One region of the Idiomarina sp. Sol25 genome, then DNA from elsewhere that is predicted to be linked to it. Evidence: predicted binding sites of a transcription regulator. Region 1 holds the regulator's gene; each other region holds the start of a gene.

Region 1 (8,069 bases):
AACGCTTATTGGGAACGGACCAGAAGCTATGGCTCAGGTGTCTATGGTGGGTAACGACCTGTCGCTGGACGAAGGTGTCGGTGTTTGTGGTAAAGACGGGCAGAGTTTACCCGTAGGTGTTGGGCAACCGACGCTGAAACTGGATTCAATGACAGTTGGCGGTACCGAATAAGTGAGTTGCCCAGTATTAACCGAGCAGTTCACGTAAATAAACAAACAGCTGGCGGGCAGCAACCGGTGGTTTTTGTTCGGCCCGCTGTTTTTCGGCAAGACGAATAAGCTGACGCAATTTTTGACGGTCAGCATCTGGGTGCTCTTCAATGAATTCTTGTAGAGCATCGTCGCCTTCATGCAGCAGTTTATCGCGAGTTGTTTCAATCTCGTGAAAAATGGATGTTTGCTGCTGATGCGCATTTTTTAAATTATTTAAGGCTTGCTCAATAGGCGCTATATCACGTAAGCGCATGAGCTTGCCAATAAATTGAAGCTGGCGTCGGTAGCCTTCGTGCTTGTTACGAATTTTACGGGCAAGTAAAACGGCATCGCGCAGCTCATCGTCCAGTGGCATTTTTGCTAACTGGCTGTCGGTCAAATTGACAAGTTGAGTCCCTAGCTCCTGGCGTTCTGCCATGTCGCGTTTTTTTTGGGACTTGCTGACGAAGTCGTCAGATTGTTCAGGGTTTTCGGCTGGGCGTTTCGGCATAAGTTCGATTCATTAGCGCTACAAAGCCGTCAGTTTAGCAGTGAGGAGAGTTTTTTGATAGTACAACTGAGTGACTTACAGGTTCAAATGAAGCAGGTGGAGAGTGCTGTTAAAGAAGCACTGCGACTGGCTGAAGCAAAAGGCGTCAGTTCTGCTGAATGCTCAATCAGTCACAGTTCCGGTATTTCGGTGGGAACCCGCCTGGGCGAAGTCGAAACCGTAGAGTTTAATCAGGACGGGGCGCTGGGTATCAGTGTTTACCGTGGCAACCAAAAAGGCTCGGCATCAACTACAGACTTGTCGGAACAGGCTATTAACGCAGCAGTCGACAAGGCCTGTGATATCGCCCGTTTTACCTCTCCGGACCCATACAATGGGTTGGCTCCGGCAGAATTAATGGCGACCAATGTACCCGATCTAGACTTGTGTCATCCGGGTGACCAGAGCGCAGAGTATGCCATAAAGCAGGCATTGGCTTGCGAGAAACATGCGCTGAATCTGGATGAACGCATTGTTAACTCTGACGGCGCGCATTACGGCAGCCATACGGGGTTTCGCGTTTATGGTAATAGCCACGGTTTTATTGGCGGTTACTTACAGTCCCGGCATAACCTCAGTTGCGTTTTGATAGCCAAAGAGGGCGACAAAATGCAGCGTGATATGAGCTATTCAGTTGCTCGAAAAATGCACGAATTGAAATCTGCCGAGAGCGTTGCTGAAGAAGCCGCCGCAGAAACCCTGTCGCGGTTAGGAGCGCGCAAAGTCCCAACCGCTAAAGTGCCGGTTATTTTTCGGGCTGACGTGGCAGGGAGTTTGTTTGGTCATATGGTCAGTGCGATAAGCGGTGGCAATTTGTATCGTAAGTCCAGCTTTCTGCTCGATCATTTAGGCAAGCCGGTGCTGCCAGAATGGCTGAGCATTCAGGAGAAACCGCATATTGTCGGTGGCCTGGCGAGCTCACCGTTCGATGCTGAAGGTTTGGCTACGAAAGATCGCGATATTATTAGCGACGGGGTGCTGCAGACTTACCTGTTAACCAGCTATGCTGCACGTAAACTGGATATGCAGCCTACCGGCCACGCAGGTGGTATCCACAACTGGCGGGTGACACAGCAGGACAACTCGTTAGCGCAGTTATGCAAACAAATGGGAACAGGCTTGCTGGTAACCGAATTGATGGGGCAGGGCGTGAACATGGTTAATGGTGACTATTCGCGCGGAGCGGCCGGCTTCTGGGTGGAGAACGGTGAAATTCAGTACCCGGTAGAAGAAGTGACCATTGCCGGTAACTTGAAAGACATGCTGGCGAACATTGTTGCCATAGGTAATGACACCGATGAACGCCACGCACTGCATACCGGCTCGGTGTTATTAGAGCAAATGAGTATTGCCGGCAATTAAAAAGACAGGGAATTAAGACAGTAACAAAGTTGCTGAGCCAAGGAAGGCGAAAATACCCACGACGTCAGTAACGGTCGTCAGAATAACTCCGCCTGCCAGTGCTGGATCGATGTTAAACCGTTTCAAAATAAGGGGCACGGTAGCGCCGGCAAGGGCAGCTGCGACCAGGTTCATCATCATCGCAAAGGCAATAATGCCGCCGACTAACCAGCTCTGCATCCACAGCGCAACGACTGCAGCGATTAACACTGACCAGATAGCCCCGTTCAGAAAGCCAATGGCCAACTCTTTACCAATAAGCCATCGCGAATTACTTGAGCCGATGTGGCCCAGCGCCATACCTCGTATGACCAGTGTCAGGGTCTGACTACCGGCTATGCCGCCCATACTGGGTACAATGGTATTTAAAATAGCCAGTACAGCCATTTGTGCCAGTATGTCTTCAAATAATGAACTGACCATAGCGGCAAGTAAGGCAGTAACCAGGTTTACCGCCAACCATACGGTACGGCGGCGAGTACTTTTTAATACCGGAGCGAAGGTATCTTCGTCATCTTCCAGACCGGCCATACTCAACATGGAATGTTGGGCGTCTTCGCGGATAATATCGACCACGTCATCGATGGTTATACGACCAACCAACTGCTGTTCATTGTCGACGACCGGCGCAGATACCCAGTCATGACGTTCGAACAATTTCGCAACCTCGGTTTCATCCATAGTCACTGGGATGGTGGTTATATCCGCCGACATAATTTCGTCAATGCGATGGCTAGGGTCAATAGTTAACAACTGGGTTAAGGTAATTTCGCCAATGAGCTTTTCATGACGATCCACAACGTAGAGTTTATCGGTGGCTTCGGGGAGTTCACCTTTAAGACGCAAATAACGCAGCACGACATCGATAGTGACGTCCGAGCGCAAGGTAATGGTATCGGTATTCATGATACCACCGGCGCTGTCTTCGGCGTATGAAAGCGCGGTTTCCGCACGTTCCCGGTCGCTTTCGTCCATGGACTTCAGAACTTGCTGATAGACTGGCTCTGGTAAGCCACGCAAGACGTAGGCAAGGTCATCGGTGTCCATGCCTTCGGTGGCAGCAGCAAGGTTCTCCGGTGCCATTTGACGGATAATGTCTTTCTGAACCTCTTCGTTCAGTTCCTCAAGAATTTCGCCGTGTTCATCTACGTCAACCAGTTTCCAGACAATGGAACGACTTTTGGGCGGCGAGGATTCCAACAGCAATGCCACATCGCATGCCGGCATATTATGCAGCATACGGCGGGCAGCAACGAACATACCATCAGACAGCGCGGAGTTAACCTCCTGAATGCGCTGCATGGCATATTCTTTGTCGGAAAGCTCAGCAATCATGCTTATTCGTCTTCCTCGAAGCGATCTTCAAACAAAGCGCTAACGGCATCCAGTGCCGCTTGTGCGTCTTTCCCTTCGGCACAGACTTCAACAGTTTTTCCCTGTTGACTGGCCAGTAGCATCAGGCACATAACGCTGGCAGCGTTAACGCATTGCTCACCTTGAGTAACCGTAATGTCCGACTCGAATTCCTGCGTTAATTGCGCTAATTTTGTTGCCGCGCGTGCGTGCAAGCCTAGTTTATTGCGAATAATTAACTTTCTGCAAATTTTATCCATGGATTTTTAGTTCCCGGTGTCTGACCTGAACCTTGACAGTTTTTTGTTCAAAGCGCTCGGCTAGCTGCTGAGAAATATAAACTGAGCGGTGTTGACCGCCGGTACAGCCGGTAGCTATGGTCAGGTAGCTGCGGTTGCTGCGCTGAAAGTGCGGCAGCCAGGTATCTAGAAAGTTTTCCAGCTGATAAATAAACTTAGTCACCAAGGGCTCTTGGCGAAAGAAAATCTGCACGTCGGTATCCAGGCCGGTAAGCAGCTTAAGCTCAGGTTGCCAGTGCGGATTGGGTAAAATACGCGCATCAAAGACAAAGTCAGCGTCTTTGGGCAAACCGTACTTAAAACCAAAAGACTGAAACACTATAATCAGCTTTTTATCCGCTCGTCCCAGCACCCGCTCAGTGACCTGTTCACTTAATTGGTGCAGAGATAAATCGCTGCTGTCGAGGCGCCAGGTTGCTCTCTCCATAATGGGTTCAAGCATTTTATGTTCGGCCTGAAGCGCTTCAAGCAGAGGCAGTTCTTTTTGCGATAACGGATGCAGGCGACGAGTCTCGCCAAAACGCTTTAGTAAGGTATTGTCGTCAGAGTCAATAAACAGAATTTCCGGTTCAACGCCTTTGGGCAAAAAGCTCAGAGAATCCAGTGATTCTTCAGAATGCTCTGGTAAATTGCGGACATCAATGCTGATGGCTATTTTTTGATATTGCTCGATGACTGCATGCACCAGCGTTGGCAACAGGCTTATGGGTAAATTATCAACGCAATAAAAGCCTAAGTCTTCCAGTACGCGCAGAGCAATTGTCTTACCTGATCCGGAACGACCACTAACAATGATCAGTTGCATGGCGACTGTTCACCTTCGCCCACAAATAATTGATATAACGCTTTGTCAGAATCTGCATGGCGCAGTGCGCGGGTGCAGTCTTTGTCATTCATTCTTCTGGCCACAGTGGCCAATGTTTGTAAATGGTTCTCGTGCTCTGACTCCGGCACCAGAAGCGCGAAGATAATATCGACAGGCTGGTTGTCAATAGAATCGAACTCGATAGGTTCGTCTAGGGTCAATAATACCGCCACCGGATGATTTGCATTAGGTAAACGGCCATGAGGAATTGCGATACCTAAGCCAATTCCCGTACTGCCTAAACGTTCACGGTTTAAGAGGCTCTCAAAAATGTCATGACGGGTAATGCCAGACAGCTTAGGGGCTACGATTTGACTAATGGTTTCAAGTAGTCTTTTTTTACTTGCGCCCTCGACTGCACACTTGGTGCAGTCGGCGCTTAACAATTCACTCAGTTGCATGGATTAATGTTGTTTCATTTTCTCTTTGTGTTTAATCACCTGACGGTCCAGTTTATTAATTAAACCGTCGATGGCCGCGTACATATCTTCGTGCTTTGAATCGGCGAAAAGCTCACCGCCATTCACGTGCAGCGTAGCTTCCGCTTTTTGAATCGTTTTTTCAACGTTTAGGATGACGTGAACATTCGTTATATGGTCAAAATGTCTTTCCAGCTTGGCAAATTTTGTGTCCACGTAGTCACGCAGAGCTTCGGTAATATCGATGTGATGACCGGTCAAATTAATTTGCATAACGTCTTCCTTCTGCAGTTAACAAAGTTATAAAAGACTTTTGCGTTGGCTCGATGATGGAATGTTCAACGATTCCCGATACTTCGCAATTGTCCTTCTTGCTACTTGGATACCCTGTTCGGCTATCAGTTCAGCAATCTTACTGTCGCTTAATGGTTTACTGCGATTTTCAGCAGCGACCATCTTCTTAATTAAAGCACGTATTGCCGTGCTTGAACACTCACCACCGCCCTCTGTACTGACATGGCTTGAGAAAAAATATTTCAACTCAAATACACCACTTGGGCAGTGTAAGTATTTTTGTGTCGTTACGCGTGAAATCGTACTTTCATGCATATCGACAGTTTCAGCAACATCGTTCAGTACCATAGGCTTCATAGCCTCTTCACCATGCTCAAAAAAGCCTTGCTGGCGCTGTACTATGCAATTAGCCACCTTCAGCAGCGTATCATTCCTGCTCTCCAGGCTTTTTATGAACCAGCGAGCTTCTTGCGTATGGTTCTTTATGTACTGGCTGTCGGCTACTGACTTTGCCGCTTTACTTAAGGCGGCGTATTCTTCGTTCACTTTTAATTTAGGTACGCTGTCGGGGTTTAATTCGACCATCCAGCGACCATTTTTTTTAGTAACGGCCACGTCAGGAATAACATATTCAACAGGTTGCTGTGCAACTTGCTCGCCCGGATGCGGATGCAATTGTTGAATTAATCGCATAGTCTGGCGTAAATCGTCTTCCGATAACTTCAGTTTACGCTGAATAGTGCGAAAATCGCGACTGCCGAGTAAGTCCATATGTTCAGTCACTAAGCATAAAGCAACCTGCTTGTATTCAGTGTCGTCGCTCAGTTGCCGCAATTGAATGGCAAGGCACTCACTGACACTGCGAGCGCCGACACCAATTGGATCAAAATGCTGAATACGCTTTAGCACCATGCAAACTTCTTCTGCTTCTACTTCGGGCAGACGCACGGCTTCAATAATTTCATCAACATCGACCATTAGGTAGCCGTTGTCGTCTATGGCCTCGATAATGGCTTCCGCTATGGCGGTGTCTTCTTCTGAGAAATGAGAAAGTTGCATCTGCCAGAGTAGGTGATCCTGCAGAGATTCGCTGGTAGAGCCCTGGTAGACTTCAAAATCGCCGTCAAAGGATTTCCCCGAAGAGGCTGCGCCGTTGGCAGGGGTATGACTGGAGTAGGTGTCGTCCCAACTGCTGTCGACCGGCAGTTCGTCAGGCATCTCCTGAGTTTTTATAACGTCGGATGTTTCCCGCTGACTGTCGTCCCTTTCCTCAATGTTGCGGGTTTCAGACTGGTCGGCGTCGTTACTAGTTTCACCTTCAACCTCCAGCAATGGATTACTGTCTAACGCATCCTGAATTTCTGACTGAAGATCGAGCGAGGAAAGCTGCAGCAGGCGGATAGCCTGTTGGAGTTGTGGCGTCATGGTCAGCTGCTGACCAATTTTTAGCTGCAGACTTTGCTTCATAATGACTGTCCCGGTATCACGTTATAGGGTGAACTGCTCACCGAGGTAAACGTCTCTAACCTGTTGATTCGATAATATACTTTCTGCATCGCCGCTGGCAATAAGCTCGCCATGACTGACAATATAAGCGTGTTCACAAACAGACAATGTTTCGCGAACATTGTGGTCAGTAATCAGTACACCAATACCACGTTGTTTCAAATGTTCAACAATCTTTTTAATATCAATAACCGAAATGGGATCCACCCCGGCAAAAGGCTCATCCAGCAAAATAAACGTAGGTTCCGCTGCCAGGGCACGGGCAATTTCGACCCGACGGCGTTCACCACCTGACAGGCTCATGCCCTGACTGTTTGCTATGTGCCCAATATGAAACTCTTCGAGCAAAGCATCAAGTTGCTCTTCACGTTCGTTGGTTGATAGTTCTTTACGAGTTTCCAGAATAGCCATCAGATTATCGCGCACGGTTAACTTCCGAAAAATGGAAGCCTCCTGCGGCAAATAGCCAATACCTCTGCGTGCCCGCTCATGCATTGGCAGCAAGGTAAGGTCATTGTCGTCCAGTAAAATTTGGCCTTTATCGCTATTAACCAAACCGACAATCATATAGAAGGTTGTGGTTTTGCCTGCGCCGTTGGGGCCCAGCAAACCAATAATCTGTCCTTGACTGACTTCCAGACTGACGTCTTTGACGACTTGTCGGCTTTTGTAGCTTTTGGCTAAATGTTTGACTCGTAAAGTTGCCATATTAAGGGTTCTCGTTATTTTTTTCGTCGGTGTCAGTTTTTGGTTTTGGCGTGAAAATAGTGATAACACGGCTGTCTTCTTCGCCTGAGCTGCTTGCCGTTACCGTTTGCTTATCCAAATCATAGGTAATTAAACTGCCGCTGGAGCTACTGCTGCCTTGAGATATGCGTGCGTCGCCTTTCAGCTCCAGTCGTTGTTCCGACTGAAAGTAGGTTATTTTTTTCGCTTCTGCGTTAATTTCATTACCATCTTCCAGCGTCTGGCTGTAAGTCGCAGGAGTACCTTCTGCAATAAAAATATCTGCTTGTTTGGCGCTCTCGCTGGCGGACGCTTCTAATCTGTCTGCGCGAATTAATAGGCTGCCCTGGCGAATAATAACGTTATCCGTCAAAACCAGACGATTATTTTTAATATCAAGCTCTTCTTTACTCGACTCTACTTCCATTGGCTGACTAAAGTCAGACTTACCCTGAGCCATAACC
Region 2 (8,069 bases), on a different contig from region 1:
TTTGCATTAGGGTACCGCCAGTCAGGCTGTCGGCACTACCGACGGAAGACACCGTCACATCAATTTTCTGTCCGGGTTTTGCAAAAGCGGGTAAGTTGGCATGGACAGCAACCGCTGCAACGTTATCAATTTTAGGGCGCTCATTCGCCGGAATATTAATGCCAAAGTTACCCAACATGGTACGGAAGGTTTGATCGGTAAATGGCGTCTGCTCTCCGGTTCCTGGCAGGCCAACGACCAGACCGTAACCAATTAATTGGTTAGAACGAACCCCCTGTACCGAGGCGATGTCTTTTATTCGGGAAGCCTGTACCGGTGCCGCCAGCATTGACAACAAACTGACCAGCAGCGCGAATAGTTTAAGCGTTCTCATGCCTTACTCCTTAGAATGGCCATATCGGGCTGTTAAAGAAGCGGGTTAACCAACCCTGCTCCTGCACCTGCGCAAGGCTGCCAGTACCCGAGTATTCAATGCGCGCGTTGGCGACACGAGTTGACGGGATTTGGTTAGCGGCAGTGATATCCTGAGGCCGGATCATACCGGTTAAGCGAATATATTCGTCACCCGTATTAATGCGCATCCATTTTTCACCACGGACAATTAAGTTACCGTTTGGCAGTACTTTAATAACGGTTACGGTAATTTCACCATTTAACTGATTACTTTGATCAGAGCTACCATCGCCGCTGAAATCCCTGGTTCCATTTACTCCAGCCGACAAAGGGTTACCGCCAACGGTAATATCGCGACCAAACATAGTGGGGGCACCTAGCTCTGCCGAACTCTCTTTGGAGGTTTCAGTGGTTGCCGTTTTACTGGCTGTGGTCTGCTCCTGCAACGTCACGGTAATAATGTCGCCTAATCTGCGGGCTTTAATATCTGAATACAGATTATCCGCGTAAGCATCTTGAAACAAAGAGCCTGTAGGTACCACCGGCTGAGCACGTTCTTCCGGTAACACGGGTGCGTAATATGGGTCATCCGGCATGGGTTTATGCGGCGTTTGCGCACAGCCAGCCAAAACCAATGCCGTTAAAGAAAAAAGTAAAAAACGCATAGACTCACCCGTTGTTATTTAATGACGACAACAATTAAAGCTGCTGATTAATGTAACTCAGCATCTGGTCCACAGATGAAATCACTTTAGAGTTCATCTCGTAACCACGCTGGCTCTCAATTAGGTTCACCAGCTCCTCGGTCACGTTCACGTTTGAGGTTTCCAGGGCGCCCTGAATGGTGTTACCCATTCCGTCAACGCCGGGAACCGCCTCTAAAGGTGCACCACTTACAGCGGTTTCTTTATAAAGGTTCTGCCCCATAGGCTGTAAGCCGGCCGGGTTAATAAAGTTCACCAGGTTAAGCTGCCCAACCACCACGTTATCGGCGTTGCCAGGCTGCGTGACAGTAACCTCGCCTTCTTGTGAAATACTGACCGACATAGCGTCGTCAGGTATTTGAATAGCCGGCTCAATAGTGTAGCCATTACCCGAGGTCACCATTTCGCCCTCTTCATTTAAAGAAAACTGACCATTGCGGGTATAAGAAATGTTTCCATCTGGCATCAACACCTGAAAGAAACCTTTGCCGTCAATCATCACATCCAACGAGTTGTCCGTTGTCTGAACATTGCCCTGGGTATGCGCTTTTTGCGTAGCAACCACTTTTGTACCGGCGCCAAGCATCAAACCATTAGGTAACTCGGTGTCCTGTGCCGACTGACCGCCCGGCTGGTTAATGTTCTGGTAAAGCAAGTCCTCAAACACTGCCCGGCTCTTTTTAAAGCCAATGGTGCTGGAGTTCGCCAGGTTGTTGGAAATGACTGAAATATCGCGCTGCTGCGCATCCAGTCCGGTTTTACTTATCCATAATGCTGGGTTCATGGTCTTTCTCCTGGGCTAAGCTTAGCTCATTCTCATCAGCGACTCGGAACGCTGGGCGTTCTCATCGGCCGTTTTCATTAATTTGACGTTCATTTCGTACTGACGCTGCAGAGCAATCATGTGCGTCATTTCTTCGACACTGTTCACGTTACTGCCTTCCAAAGCGCCAATTTGCAGCTTTACGTTGGCATCGGCTAAGGCTTGCTGGTCATCTTTTAACTTAAACAGGCCATCGTTACCTTTTTCCATATTGCCGTTCGGCGGATTAACTAATTTAATGCGGTCAATCACTTCCATCGCGTTTGCCGGAGCGCCCATCGGGCGTATTGAGATATTCCCGTTTGCTCCTATTGCCAGGTTGTCTATGGGCATGGGAACAAATATGGGGCCGTTATTGCCGAGCACCGTCTGGCCTGTTGAGTTTTTTAACAAGCCATCAGTGCCCACTTCGAGGCTCCCGTTGCGGGTATAACGTTCATTGCCAGTGCCATCGTCGACCGCAATCCAGCCCTGATCTTTAATGGCAACATCCATGTTCCGGCCGGTTGTTTGTATTGCTCCACTGGCAAAGTTTTGCCCGGGGCTTTCCGTCATAGAAAAGACCCGAGTTGGTAAACCTTCGCCAAAGGCTTGCATGGCGCGCGCCTGTTGCAAGTCGCCTTTAAACGCCGTGGTATTGGCGTTCGCTAAGTTGTTGGCACGAACAGCGACAGCGTTCATGTTTTCTTTCGCGCCGCTCATCGCTACCCATAGCATCTTGTCCATAGCTGACCTCCAGCCAAAATTTTGTCATCTGGGTTAAGCAATGCAGATTTCGTGCCAAAAACAAAAAAGACGCCCAAAGGCGTCTTTTTTTAGTCAGTAACCCGAAATTATTATCGAATCTGAAGAATGGTCTGATTAATGGTGTTATTCACTTCAAGTGAACGCGAGTTCGCCTGGAAATTACGCTGGGCTGAAATTAAATCAACCAACTCTTTGGTCAGGTTAACGTTTGAGTTTTCCAGCGCTGACGCTTCGATTCCACCAAAGGTTCCAGTATTAGCTTCGCCTGACAGCGGCGATCCAGAGTCAATACTTTCACGCCACTTAGTACCGCCAATTTGAGTCAGGCCTTGCTCGTTAGCAAAACGAACAATGGCCACCTGCCCCAGATACTGGACATCACCATTTGAATAAGTTGCAGCAATAAGACCATCTTTACCAATATCAACATTCGTTAAGCGACCGACCGTACTGCCGTCCTGGTCTAGGTTAGTTACCTCAAAATCTGAAGCAAACTGAGTTGGCGTTGTTGTGCCACTTAGATCTTGGAAGTTAAATTGAAGAGTCTGGTCTTCCGCACCATTATCTAAGTAAGGATTACCATCATAGTCATCACCAGACAAATCAATGGTGCCAGGATCAAAAGTCACTTGCCCGGAATCCAATTCAGGTTCTCCGTTACCTAAGAAGTCAAGTCGGATACCTTTAGCGCCTTTAACTGATGTTGTCGTCGCTTCATCAGCCGCGTCAGCCGCCTGCAAATCTATTTCCTTGCCGTCAAAAGTGGCATACACCTCCCACTGACTTTCCTCGGAATCTCTCTTCACGTAATACGTTGATAGTGTATGCGACTCACCCAGAGAGTCATAAACAGTTGCTGAGGTAGAACTGTGATACGTGCTGGGAGTTTCCGGGTCAAATGGGTTAGCTGTGCCATCAATTTCTGAACGACGGGAATCCACGTTAAACGCAGTAAATACGTTATCGGTACTTTGCGGTGCACCGGCTACATCAGGAATACGAATGGGCTGCGTAGTTGCCAGAGCGACTGAGGAGTTAACGCCGCTGTTACGATCGACCTGATACCCCTGCAAATAATTGCCTTGGTTATCCACAATAAACTTGTCGTCGTTAAGCTTGAAGGCGCCTGAACGCGTATAAGTCATGTCACGAGAGCCAAGATCATCAGTTGTAGCAAAGAAGCCATTACCGCTAATGGCCATATCCAGCGAGTTGTCAGTGAAGTCCAGAGTACCCTGGCTGAACTGCTGAGCGACTGACGATGTCAAAACACCATCACCCACTTTGGTATTGCCTGCATTAAAAATGCTGCTGGCATAAACGTCCGCAAATTCTGCCCGAGACTGTTTGAAGCCCGTTGTTTTAACGTTTGAAATATTATTCGCGGTCGTATCCAGATCTTTTTGCGATGCATTGATACCGCTAAGTGCAATATTAAATGACATAAGTCACCTCATCTGTTAACTAATTTCAGAGACATCAGACAGTTTGATGCCGCCTAATCCTTTAAGATTCAAAACCACACCGCGGTCACCGCCGGTGCTGACACTTTGCACGCGAGCGTGCATCTGTATGGGCAGTTCTTCAGTTTGACCACCCACACTGGCATTCACTGAGAATGAGTAGTTTCCGGCTGGAGCTTCCTCGCCGTTGGACATTTTCCCGTCCCACTCAAACTCTTTGGTACCCTGAGCCATATCACCCATATTAATGGTACGAACTACTGCACCAGTGCCATCTTTAATACTAATTTTCACGTTCTGAGCCGTTTGGGGCGTGGCTATCATACCGGTGACTCCAGCTCCTGATTCCAGATTAGCCTGATCAGTCGGAACCAGCACTTTACGCCCAACCATGGTTGAAGCCTGCAGGGCCTGGTTTGAGGTCATATCATTTGCGAACTGATCAAAACGGTCCGACAAGCCGCTGATGCCTTCTGCCATCGTAAAACTGGTCATTTGAGCAATCATTTGATCGTTCTCGACCGGTTTAGACGGGTCTTGCATATTCAGCTGTTCCGTTAGCAGCTTGAAAAAGTCTTCCTGCTCCAGCTTTCCCTGTTCATCCGGATCAGCATATTCAGCACCTTCGTCTTTCTTCCACTTCATGCTGTCGATGAGTGAGTTATTGCTTACGCCTTCCATTTGTTATCTCCTGCTTACCCTTGACCCAGACGCAATAAACGTTGTGTCATTGTTTTGGCAGTGTCCGCTACCTGCACGTTTGTCTGGTAGGAACGCGAAGCCGAAATCATGTTTGCCATTTCTTCCATGGTGTTGACGTTGGGACGGTAGATGTAACCGCTTTCGTCAGCCATGGGATGATTTGGCGCATACTCAATTTGCAGCGGGTCCTGGCTTTCCACGATACCCAGTACTTTGACACCCGCTTCCTGGCCTGCCTGAGTCTGATTCGTCAGACTATTACCACGATAGTCACCTTTAGCGTCGGCTAAAGCCGTTGCGAAAACCGGGTTTCTGGCCCGGTAGGTTTCATCAACACTGCTGCTGATTGAGTTAGCGTTTGCCAGGTTACTGGCCGTTGTATTCAGTCGTACTGACTGAGCACTCATAGCCGAACCCGACACATTAAAAATGTTAAACAGACTCATGACTTATTATCTCCCTTGTCCGCCCAGGGCTTTCTTCACACCGCTGATGCGGCCATCAAGAAAGTTCATGGTCATTTCATACTCCAACGCATTTTGTGCATACAAGTTTTGTTCCAACTGCACATCAACGGTGTTGCCGTCGCCGGTATCCGGTTGCGTAGGTACGCGGAACTTTTCAGTTCCCTGAGGTTGTATTTCAACGCTGAAATGCTTTTCGTGAGTACGCGCCATTTTGTGGTTTTCCATACCGCGCTGCGCTTGCTGTAAAGCTTGCTGGAAGTCCAGGCCTTTCGCTTTGTAGCCGGGGGTGTCGGCATTGGCGATGTTATTGGCAATAAGCTCCGCGCGCTGAGTACGTACACCCAACGTGTGTTGCTGTATTCCCATAAGTTTGTCCATGGAAAGTGCCATATTTTTGTCTCCACAGTGTTCGATAGTGAAGACAATGCAGGAAGTGTGCCAATTTAAGGAGGGATTATTGCTTTTTTAGGCGAACATTTCCTGCAGGAAACTATTTTCTTCGGTAAATTATGCCTGGCTGGCAGCGGATCATTTCAAAATCGTCAGTAAGTCCTGAAATTGATTCGGATGCACCGAGGAAAAGATAGCCACCGGGGTTAAGCGATTGCCGGAATTGGGCAATAATTTTCCGCTTTACTTCCGGGGCAAAGTAGATAAGGACATTTCGGCAAAAAATCACATCGAACTTGCCCAGCAAAGAATAGCTGTCCAGCAAGTTTAAGTGACGGAAATGAATAAACTGCTTAAGCTCGTCTTTTACTCTCATGGAGCCGGCTTTACTTTCGGCGTCCGTAAAAAACTTATTTCTACGCTCAGCCGATAAACCACGGGCAAGAGCCAGGCTATCATATTCACCAATTGCGCATTGCTCGAGCACCTTATTAGAAATGTCGGTTGCCGTGACTTTTATGCCAGCTCTTAGGCCTCCCGGGTTTTTCGCCTTATACTCTAAGTACGTCATGGCAATAGAATAAGGTTCTTGCCCGGAGGAACAGGCTGCAGACCAAATTTTTAAAGGCCCGGTGTGATTTTTATATTCAGGAAGAATACGGTCGTTCAGAATTTCAAACGGGTAAGTATCGCGAAACCATAAGGTTTCGTTGGTTGTCATGGCATCAATAACCGCTGCCCGCAACGCGCGCTCACTTAACTTCATTGAGCGTTTTACAAGCTCCGCCAGCGAATCGACATTAAACCGGCCCATTAAAGGGCTCAGCCGACTCTTCACCAGATACAGTTTACTTTCACCCAATACGATGCCGCATTGATGTTCAAGGAACTGACGAAATTCCTGATATTCCGATAAACTTAATTCGCGATCTATCACGTTATATAAACAACTTCCGTTTCAGTTTCATTCGTTTCGTAACCTGACGTTTACGTCAGGTCTAACATCGCACCTGATGCAGTGGCACCAGGCTACGCAATAACTTCTGTATTCAGCCATTTTTGTACGGCGGTCGCCAGCTCATCCGGATGAAATTTTGCAATAAAATCATCCGCGCCGACTTTCTTAACCATAGCCTGATTAAACACACCACTCAATGATGTATGTAAAATAACATGAATATCGCGTAAATTCGGGTCTGCTTTTAGCTCAGCGGTCAGAGTGTAACCGTCCATAATCGGCATTTCCACGTCCGACACCAAAACAGGCACATGAGGGTGAACCGAGCCCCCCACTTCCTTAGCTTTGTCTTTTAAGTAGTCTAATGCTTCTTTACCGTTCTTTTTGACTTCGAGCGTAATACCCAAAGACTGCAATGCACGTTTTATTTGGTTACGGGCAACCGAGGAGTCATCCGTTATTAAAATGGTCAAATCTTCTTTTTTCACATTAATGGCTGCATTAGCAACTTCTTCGCTGACGTCCGTATTCGCAGGCATAATATCTGCCAGAATGCGTTCTACATCGATAATTTCAACCAACTCGTCATCAATCTTTGTCACTGCCGTCAGGTAGGCGTCTCTGCCAGTACCTTTAGGCGGTGGCATGACACTTTCCCAGTTAATGTTGATAATGCGATCAACGCCTTCAACCAAAAAGCCCTGAATGGTTCGGTTATATTCAGATATAATGACAAAACGGTTCTGAATATCGGTTAGCGCCCGCCCCCCTGTCGCCATACTCAAATCTATAATAGATATTGCCTGTCCGCGAATATGCGCAATACCGCGAACAAGCGGGTTTCGGTTAGGCATTGCAGTCAGCCTGGGGCATGGCAATACTTCGCGTACTTTAAATACGTTAATGCCAAAGCGCTGTTTACCGTTTAAATGGAATAGCAAAAGCTCCAACCGGTTTTGCCCTACCATTTGCGTACGTTGATTGACTGAATCGAGAATGCTAGCCATTATTCACTCCTGTTATGTGGCAGGCTACTTCTACTTCGGCACGGTATTTGCTTACATCTATATTAACCATACTGAAACCATCGAACTGCCGAACTTTTGACGTTATACCGTTTTTTTCGGCACTCGACCAGATAACCTTAACGGATAACATCAGGAATTTTTATGATAGTACGTAAATCGCTGCTGATCAGTTCGATTTTTTTTATAGTTTGTAGCTTTAATTCCGTTAATGCAGAAACCAAAGTCTCGGAAGACAGCCTGCGCTTTAATTACAAAGCGCTACAGGAGCTGGCTCATAATTATGTAGAACAGCGGGTTTCTGCGCCGGATAACGGTCGTGTGGAGGTGGTTGCCAATAACCTCGACCCGCGAATGGCTCCCAAAATTTGTGCGCAGCAACCAAAAGTCGGTCTGG
Region 3 (8,069 bases), on a different contig from region 1:
TGGTATTCAGGCGAGGCTGATAGTAAAGTTGAATATCGTTATTTTTCATTGCCTCACTAAACTGGCGCGAAAACGTGACTTCTTCAATTTGGTCAATAGCCTCATTTTGCTCCAGAAAGGAAAACTGTTGTTTCTTTTGAAAAGCGTTGAACGCATGTGACTGAGCTTCGTCGAAAACTTTCTGGTGGTCTTCTTTAAGTTGCTCTTTTTTTACCCGAAGGACACCAGCGGTGCTGTCCATCTGATAAGAAACGCCGTCAATGACGATAGGTTTTTCCAAAAAGCTTTCGATTTTTTGTTGCAGCTCTTTCGAGTTCCCTTCAGCCTCAGAACGAACCCCAACCAGCTCATTTCTTGATGTCTGACCAACGTGAACCTGGTCTCCAAGGAGCTTTTTCAGTTGAACTGCCATTTGTTTAACCAGCTCGTTGGCTTTTTCGGTTCCGATTTGCTGCTGAATTTTATCCATATTCTGCAAACGGAAGTTGAAAATATCGACCAGGTCATTGGGTGAGCTGCCCTTTCTATGGCCAATGCTTTCTAACTGTTTTAGTAGCTCGTTGATATTGGGAAGGTCGGTTCCCTGATATTTAAATTTGGCCGTTTGCTCAGCGCCGCTTAATTCTTTTATGACCTTGGCAACCATTCCCGCCATAGTGGCCACAAGAGTATAGGCGACCATACGGAGCATCCAGCCGCCAACAATTTCGTTGCCGCTTATCAACGACTCGGAAAAAGAAAAGGGGCTGAGTAATAGGCCACACATGAAACCAGCCAAAGCGCCAATGCGTGATCCCAGCAGTAAACCGGCAAAAATTAAGGGAAAGTAAAGTAGGTGCTCGTAAAGGCTCGGAAGCCCGCCCGTTATCTCAATGACCCTGATAATAGCCGCAATCAATATCGCCAACACGAAGCCCGTGAACACCTGCTTTTCGGCGTTCATCTCGGTGAAGTTGACGACACTTTCTTTGAGCCAGCTAGTAAAGCTGTTTGGGTCTTTCAATTTACGCATTTATTCTTATCGGTTGTGATAAATTAGGCAGTTAACTATCTTGAGGTTGTTATCAATCTTAACTTCTGTCAAGTATTTGAGCCGAGAATCATTAACATCAAGGAACGAGCTATGCGGGAATCTTTAGAAAGGCGGGCATTTTTACTGACAATGGTTATAGTCAGTATCGCCTTCGCTTGTATACTTATACCGTTTTGGGGCGCCATTTTTTGGGCTTGTGTGGTAGCTGTTATTTTTTATCCACTACAACAAAAACTGAAAAAGAAACTTGGAAACAAACCCAATAGGGCAGCTCTTGTAACTTTGCTGATTGCATTGGTTATCGTGGTGATCCCTGCCTTGGGTATTTCATATTCCTTTGTCCAGGAGGGGGTGAGTTTTTACCAGAGGCTGGACGAAGGTAAGATTAACCCCGGTAAGCTCTTTGATGACGTTCAAAAAGCCTTTCCGATTATTAGTGACTTGCTTTCTCAGTTTGATATTAAAGCCAGCGACGTGCGGGAAAAAATATCTTCGGGCGCAGCCAGTGGCAGTAAATTCTTAGCCGAAGAGGCCTTAGCCTTTGGCCAAAATACGTTTTCTTTTCTTATCAGTCTGGGGTTGATGATTTATCTAACCTTTTTTCTGCTAAGAGACGGGCAGTCTTTAATTAATCTGATGGTAAAAGCCTTGCCTCTGGGCGATGAGCGCGAGCGCATGCTTTTTAGTAAGTTTGCCGGTGTGACCCGGGCGACAGTGAAAGGAAACATTGTTGTTGCCATAGTTCAGGGGGCACTGGGGGGCATAATTTTCGCCTTGCTGGGTATTCCGGGCGCCCTGCTATGGGGTGTGGTTATGGCCTTCTTGTCGTTAATTCCGGCGGTTGGTGCCAGTTTGGTATGGTTACCGGTATCTATTTATTTATACGCGACAGGCAGCTGGATAGCCGCCACCATACTCGTTGCCTACGGCGCAATAGTGATTGGCCTGGCCGACAACGTACTGCGCCCAATTCTGGTCGGGCGTGATACGAAGTTACCGGATTATCTGGTGCTGTTTTCTACTTTAGGTGGTATGTCGTTGTTTGGTATTACCGGCTTTGTTTTAGGGCCGCTGATTGCAGCCCTGTTTTTGGTCTTCTGGAATATCTTTATGACAGAATTTTAGCGGCCGGGTTAATACGGCCTCTTAAAGTTGAGGCCGTAAATATCCTCCAACCCTGCCCTTAGGAGATAACACCCATTGCCACAATTGAATGTCGCGTGCACGGAACGCACCTGCGCAGGACAGCAAATAGTATTTCCACATACGATAAAACTCGTCATCAAACTGTGACTTAATAGACGGCCAGGCTTTATCGAAGTTTTCAAACCAGGCCATTAAGGTTTTATCGTAATCGGCACCAAAGTTGTGCAGGTCTTCACAGACAAACTTTTCTTCCAGTGCCGTTCCTATTTGTGAAATAGACGGAATTTCGCCATTCGGGAAAATGTACTTGCTGATCCATGGGTCGGCTGCGGTATCACTGACATTTTTACCAATAGTGTGCAGCAGGAACAGGCCGTCTTCTTTGGTGCAGCGCAGAGCGACATCCATATAGTCGTCGTAGTTTTTCTGACCAACATGCTCGAACATGCCTAAGCTGATAACGCGGTCGAACTGCTCGTCCAGCTCGCGGTAGTCTTGTAGTCGGAATTCTACCGGAAGGCCTTTGCAGCGCTCCTTGCCAAGGGCGACCTGCTCTTTAGAGATAGTGACACCAACACACTCGACACCATAGTTTTCAGCGGCATACTGCATGAAGCTGCCCCACCCACAACCAATATCAAGAACACGCATGCCAGGCTTCAGTCCCAGCTTTTTGCAGCACAGTTCAAGTTTGTGTCGTTGTGCTTCATCAACGTCTTTGGCTTTTTCCCAGTAACCACAGGTGTACACCATGCGCTCATCGAGCATCGACTGATAAAGGTCGTTGCCCATGTCGTAATGATGCTGACCAACCTCCCAGGCCTTGGATTTACTTTGTAAATTGAAAACTCGGCTTTTTAAAGAATGGAAAATAAGGCGGGCGGGGTTAACTTCATCCTGAATGCCGGAGCGCAGTAATTTGAAGAAAAATTGGTCAAGTGATTCGGCGTCCCACAAACGAGCCATATAGGATTCACCCAAGCCAAGGTTACCGCGCGACAGTGCCTGATCAAATACGGTTTCATCGTGAACCTGCATATCCCAGGCCCTGTCACCGTTAATGCGGATATCTGCTTTCGCTAAAAGCTCTTCAACATACTCTCGTGATGTCGACATATTTGTTCGCCCATTCCGGAAAATGATAGTTAAAAACGTTATCAAGAATGGGCGAAACTGGCAATAAAGAGCCTTTTACCCGTCTTTTTTCGACGTAAACTCAGGGTAGGCTTCGACGCCGCAATCGACTTGATCTAAACCGATATACTCCTGCTCTTTAGTCACACGAATGCCCAGTATTAGCTTCAGTATAGCCCAGACAATAAGACTACTGAAAAACACCCAGCAGAAAATGGTACCGACACCGGCTAACTGAATAAGAAAGCTGGCACCGTCATCGCTGAGCGGAACCACAAGAGTGCCGAAAATACCGACCACACCGTGTACCGAAATAGCACCGACCGGATCGTCAATGTGGAGTTTATCCAGCCCAATAATGGAGAGCACGACAATAAGCCCCGCAATAAAGCCGATAACGCCGGCAAGCCAGGGCTCCGGAGTGACCGGTTGCGCAGTAATGGCTACCAGTCCGGCTAAGGCACCGTTCAAAATCATGGTTAAATCGGCTTTTTTCCACAGCAACTTAGTAAACAGCAGAGTGGCGATAGTACCAGCTGCGGCCGAGGTGTTCGTGTTTACCATGGCGCGGGCTATGGCATTGGCGTCGTCAACGGTGCTTAGCGCTAACTGCGAACCGCCGTTAAAACCAAACCAGCCAAACCAGAGAATAAAGGTACCCAGTGCAGCCAGTGGCATATTAGAGCCGGGTAACGCGTTGATACTGCCGTCACTCAGATATTTACCGGAGCGCGGACCCAGTAAAAGAACCGCGGCAAGCGCCGCTGATGCACCGGTTAAATGCACAATACTGGAACCAGCAAAGTCGACAAAGCCCCATTCAGTCAGCATTCCACCGCCCCAGGTCCATAAGCCCTGCACTGGATAAATAACGGCGCTGAGCACAACGCAGAACAGTAGAAAGCTCATGAGTTTCATACGCTCTGCAACGGCACCAGAAACAATGGACATAGCGGTGGCAACGAACACCATCTGGAAAAAGAAATTGGCGTCAGCCGCGTAAGCTGAGGTTGAAGGATTGGGGTACATCACGGAGTAACCGATAACCAGATAGGTAATACAGGCAATGGCGTAAAGCGCGATATTTTTGGTCAGAATTTCGGTGGTGTTTTTACTTCTGACCAATCCCGCTTCCAGCATGGAGAATCCGGCTGCCATCCACATAACCAGCGCCCCGGATATGAGTAAGTAAAAGGTGTCTACCGCGAAAGTGAGTTGTTGTAAGTTTTGTGCTTCCATGATGGGCTCCTTAAAGGGCGTCTTGGTCGGTTTCGCCGGTGCGTATGCGAACGCATTGCTCCAGCGGCATAACGAATATTTTTCCGTCGCCGATATTGCCGGTATGAGCAGCGGCAATGACCACTTCCAGGGCACGTTCGACGGTTTCGTCGGGTACAGCCAGTTCAATTTTCATTTTGGGCAGGAAGTCCACTTGATATTCGGCGCCCCGGTACAGCTCGGTATGCCCCTTTTGCCGTCCTACTCCACGAACTTCAGACACTGTCAGGCCTTTGCAGCCAATTTCAAACAGCGCTTGCTTCACATCCTCCAGCTTGAAGGGTTTGATTAACGCAACGAGCATTTTCATGGTGCTTTCCTTATTAAAATAGTGTTAAGCAACCCTTTTAATTCATGAAGCGTGCCATAACTTAAATTTCTGATATTTATGGATAAATAATGCTCTCGTGATTTTTCTGCACAAAAAACGTGCGCTCCTTTTGTGCATTGCACCAAAAGTGCTATTGAACCAAAAGAGTACAGGGGAGATACTATTTACCTACAGTAGCGAATGATAAAAGGTGCAGTGGCATGAGAGTTGGCGCGCGGCAGAGCGATCTTATCGGGCAGACGGATTTACTTCGTATACCGTCGCTGTCTGATTTAACCGGATGCGATATTTTTATTAAATGCGAGTTCCAGAATCCGGGCGGCTCCATTAAGGATCGCGCGGCTAAGCAACTGATTGATGACGCTATGGAACGCGGCGAATTAAAGCCGGGTATGACGGTGGTTGAAGGTACTGCGGGTAACACCGGTATTGGTCTGGCTGTGGTGGCAAAGTCTTATGGCTTGCGTATGTTAGCGGTTATGCCCAATGACCAGACGCCGGAAAAAGAGCGCATGATCCGCTTGCATGGTGGTGAGCTAATGTCGGTTGACCCGGTTCCCTTTAAAAATGAAAACCACTTTTACCATACCGCTCGGCGTTTAGCGGAAGAACGCGATGATTGCTGGTGGGCTAACCAGTTTGAAAACACCAGTAATGCTCGTGCGCATTACCTTCATACCGGCCCCGAAATATGGGAGCAAACCGAAGGAAAAATAGACGTTTTAGTGTCTGTGGCCGGAACCGGCGGCACCATTGGCGGTAACTCACGTTTCTTAAAAGAACAGAATCCGGGGCTGGATGTTTGGGTGGTTGATCCGAATGGTTCCGGTATTTATGAGTTTTTACGCAGTGGTGAGTATGTGTCGAATGGCGGCTCTATGACCGAGGGCATCGGCATTATGCGGTTAGTCGATAATTTCCGCCAGGCACGCATTGATCACGCGGTCAATTTGCCCGATCAAGATTTAGTGACCCTGTCACGTTATATCAGAGACGAAGATGGTATTGTTCTGGGGAGTAGCTCGGCTCTGAACGTTGCTGGCGCATTGGCTGCGGCTTTACGAAAAGGTCCGGGGCACCGCATTGTGACCTTCTCCTGTGACTTAGGTGAACGTTCAGTAAGTAAACTGTACAACCCGGAATATTTGCGCGGACGCGGGTTAAACCCTGATCCGGAATCCATTGACGTATTAATGAAGCGTTATCGCGAGCTAGGCGATAAGGTATTAGAGGTTAACTGGAACAATGACTAAACGTATCTTCGGGTGTTTGTTTTTATTGGTATCAGCAACCGCAGTTCAGGCGCAGGACGAGATGCCGGATGCACCGTTTCATGACCTTAAAGTTCCGCAGTTCCTGGATATTGCGCATCGTGGCGCATCCGGTTATTTACCCGAGCACACTCAGGCCAGCGCCGTTATGGCTCATGGTCTGGGAGCGGATTATATAGAGCAGGACGTGCAACTGAGCCGCGATGGTGTTCCGGTGGTTCTGCATGATGAAATCCTGGATCATGTGACGAATGTGTCGGAGGTGTTCCCGGAAAAACACCGGCCTGATGGCCAATACTATGTGGTCGATTTTTCCTTGGAAGAACTTAAGCAGTTAACCATTGTTGCCCGGCATAAAGATTATGAGCTGGTTTACCCTAAGCGGTTTTCTCACCCTGACGTTCAGTTTCCGATACAAACACTGGATGAGGAAATCAAACTGATTCAGGAGCTGAACCGCGTCCGGAGTATGTCGACAGGCATTTATGTCGAGATCAAATCTCCGCGCTGGTATCAGCAGCAAGGGTACGATGCGACGGCGGCAGTGATGTCTGTTTTAGCCCACAACGGCTACCACGACAAACGCCCGACACCGGTTTATCTGCAGTCTTTTGACCCGGAAGTGCTACGTCGCTTAAAGCGTGAATTTAACTGGGACTTTCCGTTAATTCAGCTGGTGGGCGACAATAACTGGGGAGAAACCGATATTGATTACAGTGCGATGCGCACTGGCGCCGGGCTGGAGTCAGTAAAAAGCTACGCTGAAGGTATTGGCTTGTGGGTAAATCACGTATTGACCGGAGTGTCGGAGAACGGTGAGCCTGAATGGGGCAGCGTTTTAAAGTCTGCGGAAGAGAAAGGCCTGGATGTTCATGTTTATACCCTTCGGGCCGATAACTTACCAAAAGGTGTGGAGTCTCATGCGCAATTACGCCAGTGGTTAAAACAAGCTGGCGTAGAAGGCGTATTTACTGACTTCCCGGATAAAAAGTAAAACGCATTTTAAAACCGTCGCTGCCGTCATCGTAGTATTCCGGCAGAATATCGATGGTTTCGAAACCACAGCTTTGATACCAATGAATAGCGGCTTTGTTGTCGCTTTTCACTTCCAGCGACATGGCATTAGCGCCGCTGCTCTTCGCCTCGCTCAGTATCTTGTTCATCAGCAGGTTGCCTACTCCTAAACCACGAAAACTCTGAGCTACGGCTATGGAGTATAAGCGCCATACTTTGCTGTTACGCCGGGTAAAGGCAATAGCGTACCCGGCTAAATCATTACCTGAACGTGCTACCCAACAGTAATTGTGGCTGGACTCAATTACCCGCTTAAAACTGCGACGGCTAATACAGCTGTAATTAAAAGTCGCACGCTCTAAAGAGATTAATTGTTCAAGGTCATTTTTGTTTGCCCGCCCAATGCAAAACTCAGTATTCATCCAGGCGTCGCCCAAAATCAGCCATAATCAGCCGGTAAAGCTCATAGCCTAAGTGTTTGTCTTCCACACCAGACTCAATTGACGGGTTGTCATTAATTTCAATAACTACCGGGCCTTGTGGTGTTTGCTTAATATCCACACCGTACAGGCCGTCGCCAATTAAGCGAGTTGCCTGTAATGCCAGACGCACCACATCTTTAGGAGCCTGATGCACGCCTAAAGTGGAAAAAGAACCGCTTTTACCACGGGATGACGATTCGCTGTGATTATAAATTTGCCAATGGTTACGCGCCATAAAGTACTGACACGCATAGATGGGGCGGTTATTCAGCACACCAATACGCCAGTCGTAGTCGGTTCTCATGTACTCTTGCGCCAGCAGTATAGTGGACTGCTTAAAAAGCTCCGTTGCTACTTTTTTAAACTGGGCTAAGTCTTCT
Region 4 (8,069 bases), on a different contig from region 1:
CAGGTGGACGGCAATACGGTTTCGGTTCCGGAAGAAGATTACGAGTCAATTAAACTGCAGCTAACCCGTGCGGGTGTTGATTACGGTAATTCGACCAACAACGGTTCAGAAATATTAATGAGTGAACCAGGCTTTGGCGTTAGTCAGCGACTGGAGCGTGAGCGCCTGCTTCATTCTCGTGAAGTTCAATTAGCGCGCGCTATTGAAGAAATCAGAAAAGTCTCTGCTGCCAGAGTGTTACTTGCGGTACCCAAAGAAAATGTCTTTGCTCGTCGCGAAAAGCAACCTAAAGCCTCGGTCATGCTGAATGTTCGTGGCGGAAGCTCGCTCAGTGAAGAAGAAGTTGCGTCAATTGTGGATATGGTCGCGTCGTCCGTTACCGGTCTGAATACCGAGAATGTAACCGTAACTGACCAGGCCGGACGCTTGCTCAACTCTGGTTCACAAAGCGCGTTGGCGGCGAAAAGCTCGCGTGAGTATCAAATTGAACAAAAACGCGAACAAGAATATCTCGAAAAAATCGATAGTATTTTGATTCCTGTGCTGGGTTATGACAATTATACGGCACAGGTTGATGTGACCATGGACTTTACTCAACGTGAAGAAACCCAACGACAGTTTAATCCTGATATGCCAGCCATTCGCAGCGAAATGACGGTTGAAAACCGCTCGATGGGTAGTGCAATTGGCGGTATTCCGGGCGCGTTAACAAATCAACCTCCACTGGATTCAGACATTCCTGAAGAAGCCGGAGCGGGAAATGCCGGCGGCGGTGCTACGGGCAGTACTCATCGTGAAGCAACCCGTAATTATGAGCTTGATAATTCAGTCACTTATACACGAAGCCAAACCGGCACTATTAAGCGCTTGAGTGTTTCTGTTGCGGTGAACCATGAAGCAATAACCAACGAAGCGGGCGAAGGTGAAACGCAATCGCGTAGCGTGGAAGAAATCGCAAATATTCGCCGTTTGCTGCAAGGTGGGTTAGGCTTTGATATTAATCGTGGTGACAGCATTGAAGTTGTATCAGTGCCGTTCGCGCAGTTGCCTGACTTAGGTGCTGGCGAGACGCCTGTGTGGGAAGAGCCATGGTTCTGGCGAGCTTTCCGTCTGGTGATGGGAGCACTGGTTATTATCGTATTACTGCTGGCGGTGGTTCGTCCAATGCTGAAGAAACTGATGAATCCGGAGTCGGGTGTTGAGGACGATGCTGATGCGTTTTCCGATGAGGAATCGATGGGCGATGAAACCATTGATCTGTTATCCTCTCAGTTTGATGAGAGTGCAGTTGGGTTTGGGGCTGACGGTAGCCTGCAATTACCGGACTTGCACAAAGATGAAGACTTGCTGAAAGCTGTTCGCGCGTTGGTTGCCAACGAACCAGAACTGTCCTCACAAGTGGTTAAAGCGTGGTTAAACGAAGATGGCTGATCAAGATATAAGAACTGAAGGTGGCAATGTCGGTTTTGAGGTCGATACCCTTGAAGGCGTTGAGAAAGCCGCAATTTTGCTGTTGAGCTTATCGGAAGAAGATGCGGCTCAGATTCTGAAACACCTGGAACCTAAGCAGGTGCAGAAAGTTGGTATGGCTATGTCGAGCCTGGAAGACTTTAATCAGGAAAAAGTAAACGCTGTGCATCAGTTGTTTCTCGAAGATATTCAGAAGTTCACCAATATTGGCTTCAAGAGTGAAGAGTTCGTGCGTAAGGCACTGACTTCTGCTTTGGGTGAAGACAAAGCAGGTAACCTGATTGAGCAAATCGTTATGGGCGGTGGCTCGAAAGGTCTTGATTCACTTAAGTGGATGGACTCTAAACAGGTAGCCACTATTATTCGCAACGAACACCCGCAGATTCAGACCATTGTTCTTTCTTACCTTGATCCCGAGCAAAGTGCCGAAATTATGGCGCAGTTCCCGGACAAAGTCCGTCTGGAGCTAATGATGCGAATAGCCAACTTAGAAGAAGTCCAGCCTGCAGCCTTGCAGGAGCTGAACGAAATTATGGAAAAACAATTTGCTGGTCAGGCTGGTGCTCAGGCGGCGAAGATGGGCGGCCTGAAAGCGGCAGCCAATATCATGAACTATTTGGATACCAACATAGAAGGTCAGTTGATGGACTCTATTCGCGAGCAGGACGAAGAGATGAGTCAGAGTATCCAGGACTTGATGTTTGTGTTCGAAAACCTGGTGGAAGTCGACGACCGTGGTGTTCAGGCCTTGCTGCGTGAAGTTGAAGGTGAAACGTTGCAAAAAGCGATGAAAGGTGCAGACGAAGCGGTTCAGGAGAAAATATTCAAGAACATGTCGAAACGTGCCGGCGATATGCTGCGTGATGACCTTGAAGCCATGGGACCGATTCGTATTAGTGATGTAGAAGCCGCTCAGAAAGATATTCTGGCAGCAGCGCGCCGTTTAGCTGACGCAGGTGAAATTATGCTTGGCGGCGGTGGCGGTGATGAATTCTTATAAAGGTTTAACGCACAATGACGGATGATAAAGACGCGACCCAGCTTTGGGATTTACCTGACATGACGTCGGAAGAGTTCAAGCAGGGCTCTGAGGTAAATGCGTTAAACAAACCCCGGCGCTGGCAATATGAACCGCCGGAAGCGGACGACGAGCAGGAAGAAGAGCTTAAGCCTCTGACTGCAGAGCAATTGGAAGAAATTCGTCAGGCGGCACGCGAAGAAGGCCACAAAGAAGGTTTTGACGAAGGCCGTAATGAAGGCCTTAAGAAAGGCTATGATGAAGGCTACGAGGCAGGAAAAAAAGACGGTTTTGAAGCGGGGGAACAGCAGGGTATAGAAGCCGGAAAAGAGGCTATGCAGGAGCAACAGCAACAGCTAGATGTTTTGCTGCAGAGTTTATCTCACCCCAATGAACGTATCACCGAAGCGGTTCAGGACGAGCTGATTGATATGGTCACTGAGCTGGCCCGGGTTATTTGTCTCGATGTTGCAGCTAATTCAGAAGAACTCATTGTCAAAGCCGTGCGCGAAGCTATCGCGGTTTTACCGGTCACAGATCAGCGGGTCATTATTCACCTGAATGAAGAAGACTTAGCGATTTTGCAAAGCACGTTCAGCGAAGACGAGCTGAAGGAAAAAGGCTGGCTGCTAAATAAAGACGATTTACTGGAACGCGGCGGTTGTCGGGTTACCACAGAGAGCTCCACCATAGATTACACCCTGACCAGCCGTATGGAAGATGTGTTCTCCAAATTAAAAGGTTAAAACCCATGAGCGCTTCTGAGCAGTTAGTGAAACAACTACGCAAGAAACGTGAGCGTATCCAAAAGCCATCAGTGGCCGTGTCGGGGTATCTCACCCGCGTCGTTGGTTTAATGTTTGAAGCTGTTGGCTGCCGTGCACCGGTGGGTTCAAGTGTGGCGGTTGAGGCCGACAGTGGGGACATTGAAGCCGAAGTGGTGGGGTTTGAAGGCAACATCAGTTACTTAATGCCCACCGAAGATGCTCATGGCGTTATTCCCGGGGCCAGAGTACGACCACTTAATCGCAAGAATCAACTGCCGCTGGGTATGGAGCTGCTGGGGCGCGTTATTGATGCCCGCGGCGACCCCCTTGATGATAAAGGTCCCATTTTTTCTGACGGGAAAACTTACCGCAGCAAGCCCATGAACCCATTGAATCGACGTCAGGTGAAGCAGCCGCTGGATGTTGGCGTAACGGCTATTAATGCCTGTTTAACCGTCGGGCAGGGGCAGCGAATGGGGCTGTTCGCCGGCAGTGGCGTGGGGAAAAGTGTGCTGTTGGGCATGATGACTCGCGGTACCACGGCGGACGTGATTGTGGTTGGCCTGATAGGCGAACGTGGCCGGGAAGTAAAAGAGTTTATAGAAGAAATTCTCGGTGAGGAAGGTCGTGAGAAAGCGGTGGTTATCGCTGCGCCTGCCGACCAGTCCCCTCTTATTCGTTTACGCGGTTGTGAAACGGCTTCTCAGGTTGCTGAGTACTTTCGTGACCAGGGACTGAATGTGCTGCTGTTAATGGATTCATTGACTCGTTACGCCATGGCGCAGCGAGAGATAGCACTGGCTGTTGGCGAGCCACCTGCAACCAAAGGTTATCCGCCTTCTGTTTTCGCAAAGTTGCCGGCATTGGTTGAAAGGGCTGGTAATGGCGGCGACGGTCAGGGTTCTGTTACCGCATTCTATACGGTTCTGACCGAAGGCGATGACTTGCAGGATCCAATTGCTGACTCGGCAAGAGCGATACTGGACGGGCACATTGTACTGAACCGGGAACTGGCCGACAGCGGTCATTATCCGGCAATAGATATTGAAGCGTCTATCAGCCGGGTTATGCCACAGGTTGTTTCAGAAGAGCATATGCAACAGGCGATAAAAGTCAGACAATGGTACTCAAGCTACCGCCGCAATCGTGACCTGATTTCCATTGGCGCATACACTCGCGGAAGTGATCCGGCAATTGATCAGGCTATTGCAATGCAACCGCGAGTGAGTCAGTTTTTACAGCAGAAAATGCGTGACGTAGTGAATTATGATGAAAGTTTGTTATTGCTTAATCAGTTAGTTAATCCGAACCAAAAACAGTCAGCGGGCATGTAATTTATGGCTGAGTTGGCACAGTTGGAAATGTTGCGGGAGCTGGAACAAAGGCGCGAAGATAAAGCCGCTCAGGACTTCTCTCAGGTGCAGCAACAGGTTCAGGAACAGCAGATGCGTCTGGACGGCATGTCAAAATATCGACTCGACTATTTAAACCAGCTGCAGCATCGCGGGCAAAGCGGAATTGCCTCAATGCAGGTAGGGCAGTATCACGCCTTTGTCGGAAAATTAGACGAAGGTGTTGAACAGTTGCATCACGACATTATTAAGTTGCAGCAGGTGTTACAACAACGTAAAGATCGTTGGCTGGCGCAGCGTCGCAAGCGTGAATCGATAGACTTTTTAATAAAAGAAAAGCGCAAGCGTGAGCAAATAGCCGAAGCCAGAAAAGAACAAAATAACCTGGACGATTTTAGCAGTCAGCGTTTTATTCGCGCCAGAAAATAGTTGGAACGAAATTTGCTTGGATACTGACTAGATATTGTTTGCTCAGCTATTGAAAATAGCGCAAGCGCATTGCGAAGTATTATTAAGCAAGGCGTCAATAAGCACTTAATTCAGGAATAAAACTATGCAACAGCTGCTTAATTTAACCGAATCTGCCGACAAGTTTGCACGAGTTGGTAAAGGTAATGACCTATCATTGAAGAGCGCCGATGGCGATAGCGGTGAGTTCTCGCGGCTGATGCTACAGCAAAATAGTGGCGATAAAGAGCTGCAACAACTGGCCGCTAAAATTGAAGCTTACCAGAAAGCCGGTAACGACGGCGGAGGTGGGGTAGAAGGCAAAGACATCGAGCAGAAAAATGTCGGTGAGCCGGTAACCCGAAACTTATGGGAGCTGTTGCAGCAAATGAAGCAGGAAAGTGCTGGGGTAAGCTCTGAAGGCGAAATTGTCGTGAGTGACGAGATGGATGTTGCTGCGGGCGATGGCGAGCTAAAAATGACCGATGAGCAACTGGCGGAAATGCTGGAAGCCCTAATGGCTAAGCTGGATTCGGCTAGTAAAAGTGAGGGTGATGCCGTTATGACGGATGCCGAACGGCAGAAATTTGCCGACGAGCTTCTGGCCGGCATGACCGATAGTGATAAACAGGCATTACAGGCAAAGCTTCAACAACTGATACAGGCCGCAGAGCAGGGCGAAGGTGCTGAAAGTGCGGTTGAGGATGCCGGTAAGTTCATTGTTAATTTGCTTGAACCCCTTATACCAAAAGCCGACGCTGATAAGTTGTTAGTGGGTAATGAAAAAGCGTTAACTCAGGCTTTGAATGAGGCCGCAGAGCGTGTATTGGCTCAATTGTCTGTATCTCCGGATAAAAGCACAGGCAAGCCGCAAAGTGCTGAAGAATTAACAAATTTGCTTAAGCAACTGGAGCAGCAGGTTTCTGCGCAACAAGCGAAAGGCGAAAGCAGTGAGTTGAGTTTAGCTGAGCAGAAGAAACTGCAGCAGTTCACCGCCGAATTGCGCAAGATTTTAGCCAGCCAAAATGGCGGCGCTGATAAGCCTCAGGCTTTGACTCAGGAGCAGTCGGCTAAAGCTGAGCAGTTACTGGCTGAAGTGAGACAATTATTAAAAGGTCGTACGGGGCTGAGCGAAAAATCGGTAGAACAAGGTAAGGTTGCAGAGCCTGTTAAGTCATCGGAATCCGTTATTACAGCCACGGACTCAAAAGCTGGTAAAGAAAAAACCAGTTTTGGCGATATGGGTGTGAAAAGCGATGAGGGTAAGCAAACGGCTAAAGGTGTTTCTGTGAATGCAGCTGTTGAAGCAGAAACAAAAGTAGCCGATGCGGTTCAGCAAGGACAAGTATTCCGGAATAACACCGATGCTTTGGCCGATGCCAGTGCGGCTCGGGCAATTCAGGGGCAAATGGTGTCAACCGCGCAGGGAACTGTAGCTGCGAATGAATCCAGTCAGGCGAATACGTTGCAGGCACTACAACGACCATTAGATTTGCAGCAAACTGAAGCGTCGCAAAAACTGCAGGAGCGTATCAATATTATGATGAGCAGGAATATCCAGCGTGCGGATATTCGTCTGGATCCGCCGGAACTTGGTAGTGTTCACATTCGCGTCAACATGAGCGGTGAGCAGGCGTCTGTGCAGTTTCAGGCTCAAACACAACAGGCTCGAGATGCGTTAGAGACGACCATGCCGCGATTACGCGAAATGCTGGAACAGCAAGGCATCAATTTAGCTGATACCCAGGTTGGAGAACAAAGCAAAGAAGGCGGGCGCACCGCTGGCGGCCAGGCTGGAGGAGCTCATGACGCGGAAGACTGGGCTGTTGAAGGCGAAATCGCTTTAGAAGAAGGCCGTGTGCTTGCTGACGGGCAAGTCGATTTCTATGTCTGAAACGGTATATCTAAAGCGGCTATCAAGCTATAGTAACCGTCGGTGGACGGTAATACAGGAAATTGAGCATGGCAGAAGATAAAGACAACAACGATACGGAACAAACTGAAGAGCAAGCCGGCGGTAAGAAGAAAAAGCTGATTCTCTTCGGTGGTATCGGTATTGTGTTAATTATTGCCGTAGTCTTAGTGTTGTGGCTATTTGCTGGCTCGTCTGAGAGCGAGTCAGTTGCTGCCGTAGATGGCGAGAGCAGTTCGGTCGCACCGTCGTCATCGCAACGCCCGGAAATTGGCAATGCACTTTATGTTGGGATGCCCCGGCCTTTCGTTTTCATTGTTCCGGGCGACTCACGTGAGCGAACAGTACAAATTAAAGTGCAGCTAATGGTGCGCGGCGAAGAAAGTGAAGAACTGGCGAAAAAGCATATTCCCTTAATTGAAGGCACGTTGCACGAAGTGTTTTCCTCAACCACGGCGGACAGGTTAAAAACAGCCGAGGGTAAAGGGCAATTGCGTGAACTGGCTTTAACCGAAGTTCGCTCTTCGCTTGAAGAAGTAACGGGGAAACCCATTGTTGAACAGGTTTTATTTACCAGCTTGGTAATGCAATAAGTGAGCTATTATGGCTGTGAGTGACTTACTATCTCAAGACGAAATTGACGCGCTGTTGCATGGCGTTGATGACGTTGAAGAAGAGGACACAGAGAAAGAAGCGCCCTCTGCGGATGCTCTCGATTATGACTTTTCATCGCAAGATAGAATTGTCCGTGGGCGTATGCCAACACTGGAAATTGTTAACGAGCGTTTCGCCCGGCATATGCGTATCAGCCTATTTAATATGATGCGACGTACTGCAGAAGTGTCTATTAACGGCGTTCAGATGATTAAATTTGGTGAGTATGTGCACACTTTGTTCGTGCCAACCAGTTTAAATATGGTGCGGTTTCGTCCGCTTAAAGGAACAGCTCTCATTACTATGGAAGCGCGTTTAGTTTTTATTCTGGTTGATAATTTTTTCGGTGGTGACGGACGTTACCATGCGAAAATTGAGGGCCGTGAATTTACACCTACTGAGCGACGTATCATTCAAATGCTGCTTAAGCTTGTATTTGAAGATTACAA

What was found. Region 1 encodes sigma-54, which starts transcription at its own class of promoters, with help from an activator protein. Its sites were predicted from a motif close to GTTGGCACGNNNNTNGNNT; they were not measured.
Region 2: the regulator sigma-54 is predicted to act here: its motif matches at 5,724-5,742, upstream of flgB (flagellar basal body rod protein FlgB).
Region 3: the regulator sigma-54 is predicted to act here: its motif matches at 4,942-4,960, upstream of Q5L94_RS05445 (P-II family nitrogen regulator).
Region 4: the regulator sigma-54 is predicted to act here: its motif matches at 5,073-5,091, upstream of Q5L94_RS09660 (flagellar hook-length control protein FliK).

What each region holds. Positions count from the first base shown of each region.
Region 1 is NZ_JAUPEW010000004.1:40,286-48,354, forward strand. It holds gene tldD (metalloprotease TldD) at 1-172, shown strand, start outside; gene yjgA (ribosome biogenesis factor YjgA) at 188-703, opposite strand; gene pmbA (metalloprotease PmbA) at 758-2,104, shown strand; gene mgtE (magnesium transporter) at 2,117-3,478, opposite strand; gene Q5L94_RS07490 (HPr family phosphocarrier protein) at 3,481-3,756, opposite strand; gene rapZ (RNase adapter RapZ) at 3,749-4,600, opposite strand; gene ptsN (PTS IIA-like nitrogen regulatory protein PtsN) at 4,591-5,061, opposite strand; gene hpf (ribosome hibernation promoting factor) at 5,065-5,352, opposite strand; gene Q5L94_RS07510 (RNA polymerase factor sigma-54) at 5,380-6,840, opposite strand; gene lptB (LPS export ABC transporter ATP-binding protein) at 6,862-7,587, opposite strand; gene lptA (lipopolysaccharide transport periplasmic protein LptA) at 7,589-8,069, opposite strand, start outside.
Region 2 is NZ_JAUPEW010000008.1:19,697-27,765, reverse strand. It holds gene Q5L94_RS11145 (flagellar basal body P-ring protein FlgI) at 1-373, opposite strand, end outside; gene flgH (flagellar basal body L-ring protein FlgH) at 384-1,058, opposite strand; gene flgG (flagellar basal-body rod protein FlgG) at 1,093-1,881, opposite strand; gene Q5L94_RS11130 (flagellar basal body rod protein FlgF) at 1,903-2,646, opposite strand; gene flgE (flagellar hook protein FlgE) at 2,757-4,112, opposite strand; gene flgD (flagellar hook assembly protein FlgD) at 4,128-4,811, opposite strand; gene flgC (flagellar basal body rod protein FlgC) at 4,826-5,278, opposite strand; gene flgB (flagellar basal body rod protein FlgB) at 5,285-5,689, opposite strand; gene Q5L94_RS11105 (protein-glutamate O-methyltransferase) at 5,790-6,626, opposite strand; gene Q5L94_RS11100 (chemotaxis protein CheV) at 6,719-7,654, opposite strand; gene flgA (flagellar basal body P-ring formation chaperone FlgA) at 7,817-8,069, shown strand, end outside.
Region 3 is NZ_JAUPEW010000002.1:271,975-280,043, reverse strand. It holds gene Q5L94_RS05465 (EAL domain-containing protein) at 1-1,012, opposite strand, end outside; gene Q5L94_RS05460 (AI-2E family transporter) at 1,124-2,158, shown strand; gene cfa (cyclopropane fatty acyl phospholipid synthase) at 2,180-3,295, opposite strand; gene Q5L94_RS05450 (ammonium transporter) at 3,371-4,552, opposite strand; gene Q5L94_RS05445 (P-II family nitrogen regulator) at 4,563-4,901, opposite strand; gene Q5L94_RS05440 (cysteine synthase A) at 5,123-6,175, shown strand; gene glpQ (glycerophosphodiester phosphodiesterase) at 6,168-7,187, shown strand; gene Q5L94_RS05430 (N-acetyltransferase) at 7,162-7,629, opposite strand; gene Q5L94_RS05425 (RimK family protein) at 7,619-8,069, opposite strand, start outside.
Region 4 is NZ_JAUPEW010000006.1:12,693-20,761, reverse strand. It holds gene fliF (flagellar basal-body MS-ring/collar protein FliF) at 1-1,431, shown strand, start outside; gene fliG (flagellar motor switch protein FliG) at 1,424-2,470, shown strand; gene fliH (flagellar assembly protein FliH) at 2,485-3,234, shown strand; gene fliI (flagellar protein export ATPase FliI) at 3,240-4,589, shown strand; gene fliJ (flagellar export protein FliJ) at 4,593-5,036, shown strand; gene Q5L94_RS09660 (flagellar hook-length control protein FliK) at 5,161-6,948, shown strand; gene fliL (flagellar basal body-associated protein FliL) at 7,017-7,559, shown strand; gene fliM (flagellar motor switch protein FliM) at 7,576-8,069, shown strand, end outside.